One region of the Exiguobacterium sp. RIT452 genome, then DNA from elsewhere that is predicted to be linked to it. Evidence: predicted binding sites of a transcription regulator. Region 1 holds the regulator's gene; each other region holds the start of a gene.

What was found. Region 1 encodes LexA, which represses DNA repair genes until DNA is damaged. Its sites were predicted from a motif close to CGAACATATGTTCG; they were not measured.
Positions count from the first base shown of each region.
Region 2: D3D03_RS13620 (Y-family DNA polymerase) is a predicted target of LexA. The motif match lies at 1,868-1,881, and genes of this name have one in related genera.
Region 3: uvrB (excinuclease ABC subunit UvrB) is a predicted target of LexA. The motif match lies at 1,483-1,496, and genes of this name have one in related genera.

Region 1 covers NZ_QXJB01000001.1:435,801-439,062, reverse strand. Annotated here, with positions in the region: gene D3D03_RS02215 (YneB family resolvase-like protein) at 1-572, opposite strand, end outside; gene yneA (cell division suppressor protein YneA) at 618-905, opposite strand; gene lexA (transcriptional repressor LexA) at 1,116-1,730, shown strand; gene D3D03_RS02200 (metal-binding protein) at 1,761-2,231, shown strand; gene D3D03_RS02195 (MIP/aquaporin family protein) at 2,415-3,119, shown strand; gene glpK (glycerol kinase GlpK) at 3,159-3,262, shown strand, end outside.
Region 2 covers NZ_QXJB01000007.1:21,098-24,359, forward strand. Annotated here, with positions in the region: gene D3D03_RS13605 (arsinothricin resistance N-acetyltransferase ArsN1 family A) at 1-278, shown strand, start outside; gene D3D03_RS13610 (MBL fold metallo-hydrolase) at 348-1,103, shown strand; gene D3D03_RS13615 (pentapeptide repeat-containing protein) at 1,159-1,809, opposite strand; gene D3D03_RS13620 (Y-family DNA polymerase) at 2,015-3,262, shown strand, end outside.
Region 3 covers NZ_QXJB01000004.1:209,010-212,271, forward strand. Annotated here, with positions in the region: gene D3D03_RS11375 (S41 family peptidase) at 1-189, shown strand, start outside; gene D3D03_RS11380 (PDZ domain-containing protein) at 209-1,372, shown strand; gene uvrB (excinuclease ABC subunit UvrB) at 1,550-3,262, shown strand, end outside.

The DNA of each region.
Region 1 (3,262 bases):
CTTAAGGTAACGGCGATATCAGCAAATGTCAGACCCAAGTCACGTAATCGGACGATTTCTTCAATCGGGACTTCTTTTCGGCTCCGACCTGCATTCTCACCTTGCCGGTTAAGGTTCTGTTCGGGACGGAAACCATTTTCAACTGCACGTCGCATACCGCGGGCAATTTTTGCATTATGCAATTTCCGCTGGTACTCCTCGACGAGCGAGACGATTTCAAGGACCATCGCCTCGGCATCAGCCAATTTATATTCGCCGTCTGATTCCATCGTCATCAGTTGGACCTGATGTTTTTGAAACGTGTGTAAAATCGCGATTTTGGCATTTCCACGCCCGATACGGGTATCATCCGTCACAAGGACGGCATCCACTGCCTGACGTGTGACGTAATCGAGGACGGACAACATGCCCTCCCGATCGACATCATAACCACTTTCCTTTTCCGTGATGATATCCACGATTTCAAACCCTTTTGTTACAGCGAGTCCCGACAGTTCTGATCTTTGCCGCTCAAGCGAGCTATCCTGTGCTTCTTTTTCCGTCGAGACGCGACAGTAGATTACTACTTTCATCGTACTTCACACCCCTGTTCGTTCATTGACAACTTTTACAGTTTGTCATTGTTGCGCGATTGGTACAACGATTTTGTTTTTCGAAATGACATGAGTCGTCTTCAGTTCATTGTTCTCAATCAACCATTCGACGTATTCTTGATCGGTCATCGAACCGTCATTGTAGACTTCAGCGACTTGTTCGACTGTCGCATTTTGATCGACCGTAACAGAAGCCGTCAGGAGTTGTTCGACCTTTTCATCCGGTCGGGGCGTTAAGAGGAAAAGAATGAAAGCAAGGCTAAGCGTATAAAAGACAATGGAAAAGGCATGGGTACGGATCGTATGCATCATGATGAATCCCTCCAATTTGAAATGATTTAGAATAGATGTTCTCGGAACAATTGTTCGCATAACTCATCATAAACCAAGAACCAGTGTTCGGTCAACACAAAATGTCGAACAATTGTTTGTACGCTCATTTGTTCTATGTTATAGTGAATTTAGAAACATGTATTCCTATAACCTTCAAAAAAACCATTCCGAAAAGAGGTGGCAATTCATATGCGGAAAATGTCAAAACGACAACAAGAAATTCTTGACTATATCGTCGCTCAAGTGAAACTGAAAGGGTATCCACCTTCAGTTCGTGAAATCGGCGAAGCTGTTGGTCTTGCTTCAAGCTCAACGGTACACGGTCATTTGGATCGTCTAGAAAAACGCGGACTGATTCGCCGTGACCCGACAAAACCACGTGCGATTGAGATATTGCTTGATAAACCTGAAGATGATCACGAAGCAATCGTGCACATCCCTGTCATGGGGAAAGTAACGGCTGGTTTTCCAATCACGGCGATTGAAAACATCGAAGAACATTTCCCGCTTCCGGCTCATTACGTTGGAAACGAAAACGTCTTCATGTTGACGATCGATGGTGAATCGATGATCAATGCAGGAATTCTTGACGGTGATCGTGTCATCGTACGGCAACAAAACACAGCAGAAAACGGTGAAATCGTCGTTGCTATGACCGAAGATAGCGAAGCGACAGTAAAACGGTTCTTCTTAGAAGATCAACAAGTACGTCTTCAACCCGAAAACGATTCGATGGACCCGATGTATTTCGACAATGTCTCGATTCTCGGCAAGGTCATCGGCGTATATCGGACGATCCACTAAGCGAGGGACCAGCTCAGCTGGTCTTTTTTTATGCCTTCTGGAAATGTTCATGATACGGTTAATTCCGTTGCCTTGACGAGTTATGTTGCGTATTCGGTCGCAACACAGCAGACGGATTGGTTGCCGACCGCAATCGGACTCGCCGTCGGCACCCTTTGGCTCTCCCCCGACCTCGATTTGAAGTCGGAACCTTACTACCGGCTCGGACCATTCCGGGTACTCTGGATGCCTTACGTCAAAATCATGCCGCACCGATCCATCTGGTCCCACGGCTTGATCATTGGTGATATCATTCGCCTGCTGTACAGCGCAGCCTTTTTGATTCCCCTTTTGTTTCTGGCCCTTTACGTCGAGATCATCGATCCAAGTACGGTCGATCTCTGGTTTGAATCCATGCCTGCTTTTGTCATCGGGATTATGGTCGCCAGTACGATCCATATCGTTCTCGATCATTCGAGCAGTTTGTTTAGAACAAAAAAGAAACGAAAAAAACGCCGCTAACACCTTTTGTTCCTTACAAAATGAACAAAAGGTGTTTTTGTATCCACTTTTCAAATTTTTAAACATAAATTAAGGAAATTTCATTCGAGTATTTCAATTAATTGTATTGAAAACGTTCTCATTTCGGAGTAGTTTTAAATAGAAAGGCCAATATTTGCTTTAATCCAAAGGGAGGGTTTTTGCATGAGTAACTTTACTAGTGAGCTGATTGGAACCATGATTCTGATCTTGCTCGGGGATGGGGTCGTTGCAGGGGTTGTCTTGAAAAAGACGAAATCTGAGAACAGCGGCTGGATCGTCATCACATTTGCTTGGGGTCTCGCCGTCATGACTGCAGCCTATATTGCTGCCGCCAGTGGCGCACACCTGAATCCTGCGTTGACATTGGCGCTTGCCATGAATTCCGATTTGCCGTGGGCTGATGTACCTATCTACATCGCTGGTCAATTAATCGGAGCATTCATCGGTGCCGTACTTGTTTGGCTTCATTATATGAAACATTTTGAAGCGACTGATGATCAAGCAGCAAAATTAGGTGTGTTTGCAACCGGACCTGCGATTCGTCACACGCCTTCAAACTTGATTTCGGAAATCATCGGTACGTTCGTCTTGGTATTCGGAATTCTGTCATTTGGTCTGACGACGTTCGGTGACGGACTGAAACCACTTATCGTTGGTCTTCTTGTCGTCGTCATCGGTCTCTCGCTTGGTGGTACAACAGGGTATGCCATCAACCCGGCCCGTGACCTTGGTCCGCGGATTGCCCACGCCATCTTGCCGATTAAAGGAAAAGGTTCATCTGATTGGAGCTATTCGTGGATTCCAATCGTCGGTCCAATCGTCGGCGGTGGAATTGCCGTCCTGCTTTACCAATTGCTGCAAAACTGATTCTTGTGTTGACACCTATATCTCAAGGGGGATTTTACAATGGAAAACAAGTATATCTTAGCACTCGACCAAGGAACGACCAGCTCACGTGCCATCATCTTTGATCACGATGGTCAAATCGTCAACTCGGCACAACGGGAGTT
Region 2 (3,262 bases), on a different contig from region 1:
CCGTCGGTGAACTGTCTGTCTACATCACAAGAACCCACCGCGGTCAAGGCATCGGACGACAGCTCTTACGGATCATCGAGGAACACGCGATTACGCACGGATTCCATAAATTAATCCTGTTTACCTTCCCGTTTAATAAGCTGGGTCAAAAACTCTACATCCGGTCCGGATTCCGGATCGTCGGGACGTTTAAGGAGCAAGGCATGCTCAACGGATACTATGTCGATGTTCTGGCGATGGAAAAGCTGCTTCCGAAGACGATTGACGATCAGATATGATTAGTCCGGCTTCCGAATGGGAAATGAACGAACAGTGAAGCATTCCCAGACAGGAAAGGAAGACTGCCCATGGACATTCAACAAATCCGTAACGCCACACTCGTCGTCACCTATGCCAACCAAGTATTTTTAATCGATCCGTTTCTCGGCGAAAAAGGAACCTTACCGCCGTTTGGTCAAACGCCAAACGCCGTCCCGAATCCGCTCGTCGACTTACCGGTCGACGTCTCAACGTTACTTGATCCCGATGCGATTTTCGTGACGCATCTGCATGCCGACCACTTTGATGAAGCGGCGAAGGAGCTTTTGCCAAAACAGATTCCGCTTTACGCTCAAAACGAGGCGGACGCAGCGACGATCCGCGAAGCCGGATTCACGAACGTCTCGTCGTTTGAGAATGGATTGACGCTTGGCGACATCCGCGTCTCTCACACATCAGGGCAACACGGGGTCGGTGAAATCGGTCAACGGATGGGAACGGTCTCCGGCATCGTCTTGACGCACCCCGACGAGCCGACACTCTATATCACCGGCGATACGATTTGGTGTGATGAGGTCGAAACCGCCATCGAACAGTATGCGCCTGACATCATCGTCGTCAACAGTGGTGCCGCTCAATTCCTGACCGGTGAACCGATTACGATGTCCCAGCGCGATTTACTCGCTGTTCATCAAGCCGCCGCTGAGGCGACGATCATCGTCTCACACCTCGAATCCGTCAATCATTGTTTGCTGCGCCGTGACATGATTGCTGATTTCCTGGCTGCCCATCATCTGTCCGCTCATTTCCTCATTCCGGATGACGGCGAAACGATTTCCTTCTAAAATAAAAACGAAGTCCACCATTCCGGTCTGATCCCGGAAAGTGGACTTCGTTTTTTTAGTCGTGGCTTGGAATGACGAGTCCCAGTAATCGTGCGAACGTAATCGCCTGACTTTCCGTGACGATCGCCCCCGGCAGAAACCGCGGGTCGATTGTCAGACCGGACAGGTCGGCGTGCCGCAGATCAAGTCCCTGCAACGCAGTCTCCACCCATTGACTCTCCGTCAAATCGACCTCATCGAACCGTAAATCGATCGGTTTCATCTCGAAAAAATGACTCTCCCGCATCGTCGTCTGTTCAATCGCGACATGACGTAATGCCGTGCGGATGATTTGCGCATAATTTGCCTGACATCCTTTGATTGTCACATGGTCAATCGTGTTCGTTTCAAATTGGACGCCGGTCAAACGACAATCCTCAAAGACGACACGATGGAAACGGCTGTCCTGAAATTGACACCCCGTCAAATCACACTGTTCAAATCGAACGTTTTCAAACGTCGCCCGTTCAAAGACGAGACCCGCGAACGAAACATTCCGAAAGCAGACTTGGTTGGCATCCAACCGGTCCGTCAACTCAGTCGGCAACGTCTCTTTTTCATAAATCGTTTGGTACAGGTACGGGTCATCGATTTCGACGTCCGCGAATCTTTCCGACGTCAAACGAGTCGGTAACTCCGGTAACTGAATCAGCTGTTGCTTTTTCATTCATGTCCCCTTCTTCCTTTTACACTGGTTCTGCCTTTACCAGTGTATCAAAGATTGGCGAACAAGTGGTCGTCTATTTGCCCTGTTTTCTTCTCTGCCACATTGACTCTTTTTTAGATTTTTGATTTGAGACCCATTGAGACCATGGTATAGTCAAATCAAAAATAAGAACAAACGTTCTTTTAATGAAAGAGGAGTGTTTGCTGTGTATCCTGAAATCCCATTTCCGGATCGACGCATTTTCTGCATCGACAGTGTCTCATTTTATGCCAGTTGTGAATGCCGGTATCGGAACTTACCTCCACTTACAACAAAACTGGCTGTCGTCTCTGACTTAAAACGTTCCGGATCCGTCGTCTTAGCAGCCAGTCCGGCTTTAAAAAAACTTGGAATCAAGACGGCCAGCCGCCTTTATCAGATCGAACAATTGCCGGTCCGGGAGCGGAAGCAGATCCTGCTCGTCGAGCCGCAAATGCTGGCCTATATGAAAACATCAATCGAAGTGCTTGATGTGTTGCATCAATTCGCTCCGCCCGATGCCATCCGCATCTATTCCATCGACGAGAACTTTATCGACATGAGCGGAACGGAACGTCTTTTCGGGACAGACGATGAAGCCGCCAAGGCCATTCAAAGCGCCATTTGGGAGCAAACCGGCATTCCGGTCCGCATCGGCATCGGTCCAAACAATGTCGTCGCGAAACTAGTCCTCGATTTACTCGGAAAACGCGAAGGCATCGCACGGTGCGGCTATGCAGATGTCTCGAGGTTGCTACACGACTTTCCGATTCGAAAGATGTGGGGCGTCGGTCAAAAGATGGAACAGCACTTGTTGGCACTCGGCATCGAAACGATCGGCGATTTGGCGGCCTCCCGCGTCGAAGACCTTCATGAACGGTTTGGTGTGCTCGGAGCCGAACTGTGGCATCACGCATGGGGCATTGACAGTTCACCGACGACGATCGATCCGACGGCATTGTTTCAGACTTCACCTGCTGTGCAGCGAACAATCGGACATGGTGTGACATTGATGCGTGACTACTACCAGTATGAGCAAATCCGTTTGGTTCTGGCTGAACTGGCGGGTGACGTCGCGGCCCGGGTGCGCTTCTCCAATCAAGTCGGTTGGACGGTTCATCTGGGTGTCCGCTATTCTCGGCATGTTTTACGATCCGGTTTTTCCAAACAACTCCGGCTCCCCTATCCGACCGCTGATGAACGGCTTCTGTTGCGTCATCTGCTCCAACTGTTCGAACCGAACTGGATGGAAGGCGAGCCGATTCGTTTTTTGTCGGTTGCACTTGGTCAGCTCACAGCAGATCAGGGGACACTGCAACTGTCGCTGTTTGAAGACAACCGAAAAGTCTGGCGCAGAAAACGATTGTTAAAAGCGATGGATCGTGTCAATCTGCGGTATGGCAAAGGAACGATCCGTCTCGCCGTGTCATTCCTT
Region 3 (3,262 bases), on a different contig from region 1:
CAGACAGGATACTTCGGGGATACGATGAAGCAGGCCGTCGAACGCTTGCAGAAGGATGCGAAACTTGAGGTAACCGGCAAGATCGATCAAGTGACGGCATCGGAAATGGAAACCCGTTTGTTGAAAAAATTAGAAGATCCTAAAAATGATGTGCAACGCATCAAGGCACTTGAAGTTGCCGCACAATAACTCACAGAAAGAGGTCTGAATGGGCGTGGAATTACTCGATGGAATCGGTTGGACAGCGATTAGTCTCTTCGCTAGTCCGATCTTGTGGTTAGCAATCCTGGTTAGTTTGGTACTCAGCATGCGACGGGTTAAACGCGAACGAAATCTGTTCCGTTCCCGGACGCGCAGCAAACGAACCGATGTATTTGAAACGCTGGTCCCGGGACTGGTGGTCGGACTCGTACTTTCGATCGTCAGCCTCAGCTTAAGACTGACCATCTCGACCGAGTTCCTGCTTGGTCTGATGGGACTGACCGGTTTGATTTTACTGACGGGTGTCATTCGATTCAACTTACCGCTTTGGCCGCTCGTCATTCTGGCCGGGATCGGTTGGTTCGTGACGGATGACCGGGTCGAAGGGCTGAAGGATGTCGGGGCAACGGATCTGCTGTTGCTTGCGGCATTATCCTTGGCGGCGGAACTGATCCTGCTCGCATGGCGCGGGAAAAAGAAGTTATCCCCGTCGCTTGTCTTGTCGAAGCGCGGACGTTACATCGGCGGATTGTCTGCCAACAAGCTCTGGTTGATTCCGCTTGTCGTCCTCGTCCCGGGCAGCAGCCTGGAAGCGTGGATTCCACAATGGTCGTTTCCGGAGTTTGTTCCGATCGTCTTATTCCTGCCGATCGGCTTCAGTTTCCTCTTTACCGGACAATTACCGGAGCAATTGATCCGACCGCTCGTCCAGGGACGTCTGATCACGTTCCTGCTGGCTGTCCTGCTGACGGCAGGGGCTTTCCTGACCGGACAAAACGAATGGTTGTACGGGTTGCCTGTGCTGCTTGTCGTCCATCTGCTTCTCCATCAGCGGACAAAACGCTGGAATCGTTCACAGACACCATTGTTCTTGAATGGGAAGCGTGGTGTCGTCATCCTTGGAACGCTGCCTGAAAAACCGGCGTCTGAGATGGGACTCGTCCCGGGGGAAGCGATCTACAAGGTCAACGGAGAGTTCGTCGAGTCCGAGAAGACGTTTTATGAAGCGATTCAAAAACACAAACCGTATTTGCGGCTTGAGGTGATGAATCACAACGGGGACGTCCGCTTTGCGCAACGTGCGTTTTATGAACAGGATCACCATGATCTCGGCATCCTGTTCGTCAGCGAACCGGGCAATACCCGCTCGAAAATCCGGACACTGCAATAAAATCACGTCTCACGCCTTACTTTTTCTGCAGAGAAATCAGTTCAGCTATCCGGCTGGACTTTTTCTTTTGTCGAAAAACGGGTAACTTGCTAAGAGGAGCACTTCATAATCGAATGTTTGTTCGTAAAGTGGTACAATAAAAATAGATTTTTTTACTGGATGAGGGGGAAGAATACGATGGATTTTCATTTAGTATCACCATTTGAACCGGGTGGCGATCAGCCGGCGGCAATCGAAAAACTGGTGGCGGGTGTCAAGGACGGCGAGCGGCATCAGACGTTGCTTGGAGCGACCGGGACAGGGAAAACGTTTACCGTCTCGAACGTCATCAAAGAGATCAAGAAACCGACACTTGTCCTCGCGCACAACAAGACACTGGCCGGTCAACTGTATTCGGAGTTCAAGGAGTTCTTCCCGGATAACGCAGTCGAATATTTTGTCAGCTTTTATGATTATTACCAACCGGAAGCGTATGTTCCGTCGACGGATACATTTATCGAAAAGGATTCCTCGATTAATGACGAGATCGATAAATTACGTCACTCGGCGACATCTGCTTTGTTCGAACGGGAAGACGTCTTGATTGTCGCGTCCGTTTCCTGCATTTACGGTCTCGGTAATCCGGAAGAATACAACAATCACGTCTTGTCCCTGCGTGTCGGGAACGAGATGGGTCGTAACGAAATGTTGCGCCGCCTGATTGATATTCAATATGAACGCAATGACATCGATTTTCAGCGCGGACGGTTCCGTGTCCGGGGAGACGTCGTCGAGATTTTCCCGGCGTCCCGTGATGAACAATGTGTCCGGGTCGAATTTTTCGGAGACGAAATTGAGCGGATTCGCGACATGGATCCATTAACCGGTGAGATCATTGCCGACCGGGAACACATCTCGATTTTCCCGGCGTCCCACTTCGTGACCGGGGATACCCGGCTCCAGAAAGCCATCGCGAACATCGAGACCGAACTCGAGACGCAGCTGGCGAAGATGCGCGAAGACGGTATGCTGCTTGAAGCGCAACGGCTTGAACAGCGGACGAACTACGATCTCGAGATGATGCGGGAGATGGGGTACTGCTCGGGAATCGAAAACTATTCCCGTCATTTGAACTTGATGCCACCGGGATCGACTCCGTATACGTTGATTGATTATTTCCCGAAAGACTTCCTGCTCGTCGCCGATGAATCGCACGTGACATTACCGCAAATCCGCGGGATGTATAACGGTGACCAAGCCCGAAAACAAGTCCTCGTCGACCACGGGTTCCGTTTACCGTCGGCGAAAGACAACCGGCCGCTTCGGTTTGAAGAGTTCGAAGAGAAGGTCAGTCAGGCAATTTATATTTCCGCGACACCGGGTCCGTATGAACTCGAGCACTCCAAAGAGATGGTCGAACAAATCATCCGGCCGACGGGACTCGTCGATCCGACGATCGAGATTCATCCGATCACCGGACAAATCGATTATTTGATGGACAACATCCGCGAACGGGTCGCGAAAAATGAGCGGGTCCTCGTCACGACGCTGACGAAGAAGATGTCGGAGGATTTGACGGATTACCTCAAGGAACACGGCGTCAAGGTCAACTATATGCACTCGGAAATCAAGACACTGGAACGGATTGAAATCATTCGCGATCTGCGGCTCGGTAAATACGATGTCCTCGTCGGGATCAACCTCTTGCGAGAAGGACTCGATATTCCGGAAGTTTCGCTCGTGACGATTCTTGATGCCGATAAAGAAGGCTTCTTACGCTCGGAGCGTTCCTTGATTCAGACAATTGGACGGGCTGCCCGAAACTCAGAAGGGCACGTCATCCTGTTCGCTGACAAGATCACGGATTCGATGCAACGCGCAATGGACGAGACAGAACGGCGTCGCAACATC